Regions from separate parts of the Uliginosibacterium sp. TH139 genome, predicted to be linked through region 1. Evidence: predicted binding sites of a transcription regulator. Region 1 holds the regulator's gene; each other region holds the start of a gene.
What was found. The regulator sigma-54, encoded in region 1, starts transcription at its own class of promoters, with help from an activator protein. The targets are predictions, from matches to a motif close to TGGCACGCTTNCTGCTNA.
Positions count from the first base shown of each region.

Region 1 (3,252 bases):
GAGGCCGCTACATCGACACGGATGCGCACGGGGTCAAGGATCTGCGAAATCAGGTTCATGAGTCTTTACAGCACAGCGGCGAGTCTCCGGACCGGAGCTCGCCGCTTTCTGGGTTTCAGAGCGGTTGAGGCAGAAGGCCTCAACCATCGCCGGCCGGACAATTCTGCCTGTCCAGACCGGCTGCGTCCAGCGCTTCAGCTGGCGCTCTCGGCGCCTTGCCGTTTCATCGATTCACGGTTGTGATCGCTGATCTTTTCCTTGTGCTTGAGAACCTGACGATCCAGCTTGTCTGCCAGCGCATCAATGGCGGCATACAGGTCGTCGTCTTCACTTTCCACGTGGATATCCTTGCCGCGCACGTGAACAGTCACCTCTGCTTTCTGCTTGAGTTTCTGTACCGAGAGGGTCACATGGGTCGCCGTAACATGATCGAAATGGCGAATCACCCGATCGAGCTTGGAAACCACATATTCGCGCAAAGCGGGAGTGACTTCCAGATGATGGCCGGTGATGTTGAGATTCATAAAACTACTCCTCTCCTGTTAGATCGACTTGCGCTGACTGACCGGCGGAATATTCAGCGACTCCCGGTATTTCGCAATCGTCCGGCGTGCCACCACGATACCCTGCTGGCCCAACAATTCGGCAATCCTGGCATCCGACAGGGGTTTTTTCCCGTCTTCGGCCGCGACCAGCTGGCGAATCAGCGCGCGTATCGCCGTTGCTGAACATGCACCACCGGTATCGGTGGAAACATGACTGCCAAAAAAGTATTTCAGTTCGAACACACCGCGGGGACTGGCCATGTACTTCTGGGTGGTCACCCGCGACACCGTTGACTCATGCAGCTCCAGCTCTTCGGCGATCTCCCTCAGGGTCAGCGGACGCATGGCCACTTCACCATGATCAAAGAACTGGCGCTGACGTTCGACGATGGCCTGCGAAACACGCAGGATGGTGTCGAATCGCTGCTGCACATTCTTGATCAGCCACTTGGCTTCCTGCAGCTGTCCCGACAAGGAACTACTTACGCCCCTGTTCTGTTGAAGTATATCGGCGTAGACCCGATGGATCCTGAGCCTCGGCATGGCCTCTGGATTGAGGCTTACCGTCCAGCCGCTACGTTGCTTGCGCACCACCACGTCCGGAATCACGTAGCGCGTTTCCATCGGTGCAAATTGAGCCCCCGGACGCGGATTCAAATGACAAATGAGTTCCTGAGCTGCGCGCAAGGCATCATCATTGCAGCCCAGGCGCCGCTTGAGGCGCGCGAAATCGCGCGCAGCCAGCAATTCCAGATTGCCGTCCGCGATCAGCATGGCGTGCTCGCGCGTGGCACTTTCCGGCAAAGCGCGAATCTGCAGGAGCAAACACTCCTGCAAGTTGCGAGCGCCGATGCCAGCGGGGTCAAGGTTCTGGACCTGATGCAAGGCAATGTTCAACTCATCGAGTTCTACTTCCCATTCGGCCGGAATCAGCGGCAGAAGTTCCTCGAGGTCCTGCAGCAACAAACCGTCGTCGTCCAGCGCTTCGATGATCAGCTGCACCAGCGCACGATCACGATCAACCAGCGGCATCAGGGCGACCTGCCCCAGCAGGTGATCCCGCAAGGAAGTAGCGGCGGCCTGGAATTCCTGAAAGTCGGAATCATCGTCGTCCCCACCGCCATTCCGCGAGGCGCCTTCCGTGCGCCATTCGGCAGCTTCGCCGATATCATCATCCGAAACGCTGTCGTAAGCCTCTCCGATGTTGTCCGGCATGTCCGTCACGCTCGGCGACTCGAAATCCTCATCGCCGGAGGATGAAGCAGAGGATTCGATGCGGTATTCCTCACCCGCCGTTGCCACACTGGCTTCGCCCGCCTCGACAGGGACGGGTCCATCACTTTCCTCGTCGCCGCCTTCACGCTCCAGCATCGGGTTTTCGAGCAGGATGCGTTCGATCTCCTGATTGAGTTCGAGCGTGGACAGCTGAAGCAGCTTGATGGATTGCTGCAACTGCGGGGTGAGTGCAAGTTGCTGGGAAAGGCGGAGCTGAAGCGAGGGTTTCATTCTTTACAGACGGGGAGGTGCGGAGCGGCCAAGCCTAGAGGCGGAAGTGTTCGCCAAGGTAAATCTGCCGTACCTGTTCATTCTGCACGATTTCTGCCGGTTTGCCGCCAGCCAGTACCTCACCCGCATTGATGATGTAGGCGTGATCGCAAATACCGAGGGTTTCGCGCACATTATGGTCGGTAATCAGCACGCCGATACCGCGCGCCTTGAGGTAACTGATGATTTTCTGGATATCAATCACTGCAATCGGATCAACGCCGGCAAAAGGCTCATCCAGCAGGATCAGACGCGGACGGGTGGCCAGCGCACGCGCGATTTCGACGCGGCGGCGCTCACCGCCGGACAAGGACATAGCGGTCGCTTCGCGCAAATGGCCGATGTTGAGTTCATCCAGCAGCTCATCCAGACGTTTTTCCATGTCTGCGCTGGAGAGCTTTTGCAACTCCAGCACCGCCATGATGTTCTCGGAGACCGTAAGTTTGCGGAACACCGAGTTTTCCTGCGGCAGATAGGAGAGCCCTTGGTGCGCCCGTTTGTGGATCGGCCAATGGGTGAGCTCGGTTCCATCGAGATGGATCTTGCCGCCATCGGCACGTACGAGGCCGACGATCATGTAGAAACAGGTGGTCTTGCCTGCGCCGTTCGGCCCCAGCAAGCCCACCACTTCGCCACTGCCAACCTCGAAGGACACGTCGTGCACTACGGTGCGTGCCTTGTAGCGTTTCTGCAGATTGCTAACCCTGAGCAGACTCATCCAGTGTTTCTTTCAAGAGTTTCCTGATGATGTCGACCGCAAACCCTCTGGTCTGCAGGAAGCGCGCCTGACGCGCCCACTCCCTGTGATCCTGCGGCAACACCCCGAATTTTTTCTGCCACACGCTGTGCGCGCGCATCAGTTCATCTTCCTGCAAAGCCTCGCCCATGGCGCCAGCTGCCGTCTCGCGATCCACACCCCGGTCATCCAGCTCACGACGGATGCGCGCGGCACCAAAGCGGCTGGCGCGCGATCTCACGAAACTCTCGGCAAAGCGCTCGTCAGACTGCAGACCTGTCTCTGCCATGCGATCCAGCACGGCTTCGACATCATCGTCGGCGCCGGCTCTTGCCGCCAGCTTGCGCCGCAGCTCCAGCCTCGAATGTTCGCGCGTGGCGAGCAGGCGCAAGGCTGTCGAGCTGAGCGAAGCGGCGGGCTTCTTCA
Region 1 covers NZ_PKRR01000001.1:764,050-767,301, reverse strand. The annotation lists gene C0V76_RS03565 (PTS sugar transporter subunit IIA) at 1-59, opposite strand, end outside; gene hpf (ribosome hibernation-promoting factor, HPF/YfiA family) at 195-524, opposite strand; gene C0V76_RS03555 (RNA polymerase factor sigma-54) at 543-2,051, opposite strand; gene lptB (LPS export ABC transporter ATP-binding protein) at 2,086-2,808, opposite strand; gene recX (recombination regulator RecX) at 2,789-3,252, opposite strand, start outside.

Region 2 (3,252 bases), on a different contig from region 1:
GCACCGGCAGATCCCGCAGCGCCAGCAGGGAGCCGTTACCGCGCCCAAAATCATCGATCGTCAGACACACGCCAGCCGAGGCCAGGCTGAAGAGCACGCGCAGCGCACTGGCCGGTAGCACCGCCAAGCCTTCGTCCCGCAGCTCCAACGTCAGGCATTCCGGCGACAGGCCCTGCGCCTGCAGGCGGGCCAGAATCAGCTGATCGAGGCCCTCGCGCGCCAGCAGAACCGGCGCAAAGTTCAAGGACAGACTGAGTGCCACGCCCCGCTCACGCCAGTTGCGGATCTGCAGCAAGGCCTGATCGAGCAGGCGCAGGCTGAGGCCTTCAAGGGCCGACTCATTGGTGGCCAGATGCATGAATTCTGCCGGCGGCAACAGACCCAGATCAGGATGGCGCCAACGCGCCAGCGCCTCGACCCCCACCGGCAAACCACTCACGAGGTTCACCACCGGCAGGAAGCACAGTACGAACTCGTTCTGCTCGATGGCCATGCCAAAGCGCTGCCCCAGCGTTTCGCGCACCTCGGGTAACACCCCCTCGGCCAGCACCGCCATGACGATGCCTTTGCGGCCACGGCTGGCCTGATACAAAGCGCTATTTACCACCCGCAGCAGTTGATCGCCGCTCTTGCCATGGCCAGGGTAGAGCGCCATGCCGGCGCGCACCTCGCGCCCGGCGGCCTCGCCCAGCGCCTCGCTCAGCGCCTCGAAAATCTTGCCGCCGACACGCGTCGCGCCTTCTTCATTGGCCACATTCAGCAGCACAGCGAACTGGCGCCCTTCCAGCCAAGCCACGGTGTCTGTCAGGCGTACCGTGATGCGCAGTGCGGCGGCCGCGGCAGCCAGGCCGGAGAGCGGATCTTCGGTGGGGCCGAGGTCCAGCAGCATGACGGCGAAACTGGAGCGCTGGCGCTCGGCCATCCGGATCGACATGTCGAGACGCCGCAGGAAGGCCTCGCGATCCGGCAAGCTGGGCACCCCGGCGGGGTTGGGTGCGAAAGCGCGTGGTGCTTCGTCGAGCAGGCGTTTGCGCAGATCGGTGTCGCTGGCAGCATTGAGCATCATTTCAGACTCGCGTGAGGGTTGATGCGGGTGCTGCAGGATCCCGCCAATTCGACTGGCCACCCTAATCCAAAGTGATAGATCTCTTCAAGCAGGACTTACCTGCATGAACCGCCCCGCGCGCCAGACGGCAAGCTCCTCCCTACGGGGTACAACAGCCTCGCCGGCAGCGCGGTTTTCTCACCGCAGCAGCGACACCGCAGGCGGACGCGGCCATCAACCCGCCACGCTCCCGCTCAGTAGCACCGGCCAGGCTTCACAACGCCGCAACACCCTCTGGGCACACTCCGGCATGCTGCAACGCACCAGCCTGAACACGGCCCGGATTGCATGCACCAATCTGGCTCATGGCTATATGTCTGCTTACGCAAACAGGCGCTTTGCACGCATGGCACGCTTCTCGCAATGGCAATGGTGCCGACATAACAGCTCCAGCAGGAGACACGCGTGGCCCCGATTCAGGCTCAAACCCAAGCAAGCCCGGCGCAAGCCCGGTTTTACGATGAAATGAACAGCGCCAGTGGAGAGCTGCGCACGCACTACCAGGGCTATGTGGACTGGTTCGACGGGATGAGTGCGGAACGCATGACGCGCAAGCGCCAGGAAGCCGATGCACTGTTCCGCCGCTCCGGCATCACCTTTGCAGTGTATGGCGATGAGGCGGGCGCCGAGCGCCTGATCCCCTTCGACGTGATCCCGCGCATCATCCCTTCGCACGAATGGCTGGCCCTCGCCGACGGCCTGCGCCAGCGCGTCAAAGCACTCAACGCCTTCATTCACGACATCTACCACGGCCAGGAAATCCTCAAGGCCGGACGCATCCCGGCCGAGCAGGTCATCTCCAATGCCCAGTACCGCCCCGAGATGCAGGGCGTGGACGTGCCCAACAACATCTACGCGGCGATTGCCGGGGTGGATATCGTGCGTGCCGGCGCCGGTGAGTTCTACGTGCTGGAAGACAATCTGCGCGTGCCCTCCGGCGTCTCCTACATGGTCGAGAACCGCAAGATGATGATGCGGCTCTTCCCCGAACTCTTCGCCAGGAATCGCGTCGCCCCGGTCGAACACTACCCGGATCTCTTGCTCGACACCCTGCGTGCCGTGGCGCCCAAGGGCGTGCTCGACCCGGTGGTGGTGGTACTCACCCCAGGCAGCTTCAACAGCGCCTACTTCGAGCACGCCTTCCTCGCCCAGCAGATGGGCGTCGAGCTGGTCGAAGGGCAGGATCTCTTCGTGCGCGACGAGCAGGTTTTCATGCGCACCACGCAGGGGCCGCAACGCGTTGACGTGATCTACCGCCGCATCGATGACGACTTCCTCGATCCGCTCGCCTTCCGGCCGGATTCGATGCTTGGCGTCCCCGGCATCCTCTCCGCCTACCGCGCCGGCAACGTAACGATCTCAAATGCCGTCGGCACCGGCGTGGCCGATGACAAATCGATCTACCCGTATGTTGGCGAGATGGTGCGCTTCTACCTCGGTGAAGAGCCCATTCTCAACAATGTGCCCACCTACATGCTCAGGAAGCCCGAGGATCTCGCCTACACCCTCGAACACCTGCCCGAACTGGTGGTGAAGGAAGTCCATGGCGCTGGCGGCTACGGCATGCTGGTCGGCCCGGCCTCCACCAAGGCCGAGATCGAGGACTTCCGCCTGCGCATCCTCGCCTCACCCGAGAAATACATCGCCCAACCCACCCTGTCGCTGTCCACCTGCCCAACCTTCGTGGATGCTGGCATTGCGCCGCGCCACATCGATCTGCGCCCCTTCGTGCTCTCTGGCAACGAAGTGCGTTTCGTGCCCGGCGGCCTCACCCGCGTGGCATTGAAGGAAGGCTCGCTGGTCGTGAACTCCTCGCAAGGCGGGGGCACGAAAGACACCTGGGTGATGGAAAACTGAGGGAGAACAATGAGCATGCTCAGCCGCACCGCCGATCACCTGTACTGGATGGCCCGCTACATCGAGCGCGCCGAAAATCTCGCCCGCATGCTGGACGTGAACAACCGCATGCAACTGCTGCCGCAGAGCGAACGCGAAGTCGAGCGCCTGTGGCGCGAAACCCTTGATTCCGTGGGTGTGCTGGAGAGCTACTTCAACACCCATGGCGAGAAGCTAGTGCCGGCCGAAGTCGTGCACTTCATGGCCCTCGACCGCAACAATCCCGGCAGCATCTACTCCTGCCTGCGCAG
Region 2 covers NZ_PKRR01000003.1:37,013-40,264, forward strand. The annotation lists gene C0V76_RS07215 (GGDEF domain-containing phosphodiesterase) at 1-1,066, opposite strand, end outside; gene C0V76_RS07220 (circularly permuted type 2 ATP-grasp protein) at 1,571-2,962, shown strand; gene C0V76_RS07225 (alpha-E domain-containing protein) at 2,978-3,252, shown strand, end outside.
Region 2: C0V76_RS07220 (circularly permuted type 2 ATP-grasp protein) is a predicted target of sigma-54. The motif match lies at 1,453-1,470, and genes of this name have one in related genera.

Region 3 (3,252 bases), on a different contig from region 1:
GACGATTTAATTCCTTCATAACTCAGTTCTCGGAAGGTTTTCAAACCACTGCACTAGAAATGCACAAATGGTTACTTTTCCCCGTTCTGACTTCGAGCATCAACGATCTACGTGCGGGTCTTAAGTACAGCAAAATTCGAGAAATTCTGGAGGCCAACCATCCATCAAAAGGAGATTTGAATCCCGGAAACGTAACGCAGGCACTCCAATCAACTGCCGCACTTCAAGTCAAGAAAGAAATTAAGCCGATTATCCTTGACTACGACCAAACCAATTTAAGGCTTCGAGTTGTTGATAGTGGTTTTTTGATCTGGCTTGACAAACAAAATCGTAAAGAACTGCTTGCACTCGCCGGCTTGCCGTATGTCTAACATTGCGCTCAACCTCGCTCCCTTCGGTCGCTGGATGCTGTGCGATAAGGCCGAGCAGCAGCGGAGTCCTCCACGTTGAACGTCAGCTTTCAAAAAGTCTGATCGACTGAAACGGGTCGTCATGAGACAGCCAGGACGCGCAATTTTTTCTTGCGCACGCGGATCAAGGCCTCACTCACACCCTGCGTAACTTGAACACAGGAGGGTGCGCAAGCCTTCGGCTTTCACGCCCTACAAATTGAAGGTCTGCTTACACAGACGCTTCACGGCATGTGGCACAGTCTTCCCAAGGCAGGCATTCACACACGCGCGGCCGCTCCACGTACTGGCTGCCCACATGCAGTTTGCCGCTGGTTTCCATCTGGGATTTTGACGGCGCACGATTTTGCGGAGCGGTGGCACTCGCTGCATCGCGCGGGCTGGGCGACCACTTCGCGAAGGGCGCCATGTCTTCCTTGTCCATCACGTACCAGAGTTTGTTGGCCGCGTCCCAGCGGGCGCCCAGTTTCTTGGCTGCATCCTTTTCCGCAAAGGGAACCTTCAGGTCGAATCTCATGTGGGGTCTGGCTCAAAGACAGCGGGCACGCATCATACGTGACAAGCCTGTCAGACCGGATGGTCTGCCGCGCGGGAAACCGCGCTCGGGGTCGCTGTGCCCTTCCCCACAAACAACTCTGTCACCAAGCCGACACAAAGCCTCCACGAAGCCAACAAGCCATTGATCCGTAAAGGCTTCCGGCCATGGGCACGGCATTTGCTGAACTCTTCGCAAACAGCACATCGGGAGTCCAGCATGTCCGCCCCCAGCCTTTCCCAGATTCTCGGCACTCCGCTCAGCGCGCCGCCCGCCCATTCCGGTTGCAGCGCCGGCAGTTGTGGCAGCAAGCCCTCCCGGGTGGCCGGCCTCACGGCCGACATCCAGAAGAAGGTGCAGGATCACCCCTGCTACTCCGAGGAAGCCCATCATCACTTTGCCCGCATGCATGTGGCGGTGGCCCCCGCCTGCAACATCCAGTGCAACTACTGCAATCGCAAGTACGACTGCAGCAATGAATCGCGCCCGGGCGTGGTGTCCGAAGTGCTGAGCCCTGCTCAGGCGATCAAGAAAACTCTGGCTGTCGCTGCGGCGATCCCGCAGATGAGCGTGCTGGGCATTGCCGGGCCGGGCGACGCCCTGGCCAATCCGGCCAGAACCTTTGAAGTGTTCCGCGCGTTGCAGCAGCGCGCACCGGACATCAAGCTCTGCCTCTCCACCAACGGCCTGATGCTGCCGCAGTATGTGGAGCAGATCGCTGCCGCCAATGTGGATCACGTCACCATCACGATCAACTGCATTGATCCGGACGTGGGCGCACAGATCTATCCGTGGATCTTCTGGGAGCATCGCCGCGTCAGCGGCCGCGAGGCCGCCGAGATCCTCATCGCCCAGCAGCAGAAGGGCCTTGAGATGCTGGTGGCGCGCGGCATTCTGGTGAAGGTCAATTCGGTGATGATCCCCGGCATTAACGACGAACATCTGAAGGAAGTCTCGCGTGTGGTGCGCGCCAAAGGTGCTTTCCTGCACAACGTGATGCCGCTGATCTCGGAGGCCGAGCACGGCACCCACTTCGGTCTCAGCGGCCAGCGCGGCCCGACCCCGGCCGAGCTGCAGGCCCTGCAGGATGCCTGCGCAGGCGACATGAACATGATGCGCCACTGCCGCCAGTGCCGCGCCGATGCGGTAGGCATGCTCGGCGAGGATCGCGGCGCTGAATTCACGCTCGACAAGATCGAGGCCATGGAGATCGATGAAGTGGCCGCAATGGCGCGCCGCGTGGCCCTGCGTGCTTCGATCAATGCCGAGCTGGAAGCGAAACGAGCCGCCCGCCATGCTGCGCCGGTGGTGCAGATCAAGGCGCCGAGCCGCGGACGCCCGGTGCAGATGGCGGTTGCCAGCAGCGGGCAGGATCTGGTCAATCAGCACTTCGGCCATGCGCGCGAATTCCTGATCTACGAGGCTAGCAGTGCCGGCGTGCGCTTTCTCGGCTCACGCCGCGCCGCGCAATACTGCGGCGGCGAGAGCGAGTGCGGCGAGGCCGAAAACACCTTGGCCCGCACCATCGCCACCCTGGCGGACTGCGAAGTGGTGCTGTGCTCGCGCATCGGCTTCGAGCCCTGGAGCAAGCTCGAAGCAGCAGGCATCCAGCCCAATGGCGAGCACGCCATGGAAGCGATCGAGGCTGCAGTGCTGAGTGTCTGGCAGGAGATGCTGGCTGCGGGCAAGCTCGAGCGGGCTCCGTTTGCGGAACAGATGCGGGCATGAAACCTGCAATGAATGGCTTGAGCCAAGCCGGCAAGAGGTCCATGCATGGCACTCGAAATCGTTGAAGGTTGCGTCAATTGCTGGGCTTGCCTGCCCGTGTGCCCGAATGAGGCCATCCTTGAGGCCAGTCCGCACTTCCTGATCGATGGCGCTTTATGCACCGAATGTGTGGAGGCGTATGCCACACCGCAGTGCGCGGCAATCTGTCCGGTTGAAGGCGTGATCCTCGACGAGCTGGGGGTCGCACTGAATCCGCCCGGCTCGCTCACGGCTTGCATCGCTGCGCTGGCAGCACCCGAAATACGGAAAGGAGCATGAGATGGCCACCGTTCACTTCTGGGAGAAACCGGGCTGCCGCACCAATGCCCGGCAAAAGGTCGCGCTGCTGGCCGCCGGCCATGAGCTCATCGTTCACGACCTGCTGCGCGAACCCTGGAGCGCCCAGCGCCTGCTGGATTTCTTCATCGATCTGCCGGTACGCGACTGGTTCAACCACAACGCCCCACGCGTGAAATCCGGCGAAGTGATCCCGGGCATGTTCGATACCAGCTCGGCCCTGCGCGCAATGATCGCCGAGCC
Region 3 covers NZ_PKRR01000005.1:134,886-138,137, forward strand. The annotation lists gene C0V76_RS13225 (hypothetical protein) at 1-371, shown strand, start outside; gene C0V76_RS13230 (DUF5710 domain-containing protein) at 622-927, opposite strand; gene nifB (nitrogenase cofactor biosynthesis protein NifB) at 1,165-2,673, shown strand; gene C0V76_RS13240 (4Fe-4S dicluster domain-containing protein) at 2,719-2,991, shown strand; gene C0V76_RS13245 (ArsC/Spx/MgsR family protein) at 2,993-3,252, shown strand, end outside.
Region 3: nifB (nitrogenase cofactor biosynthesis protein NifB) is a predicted target of sigma-54. The motif match lies at 1,115-1,132, and genes of this name have one in related genera.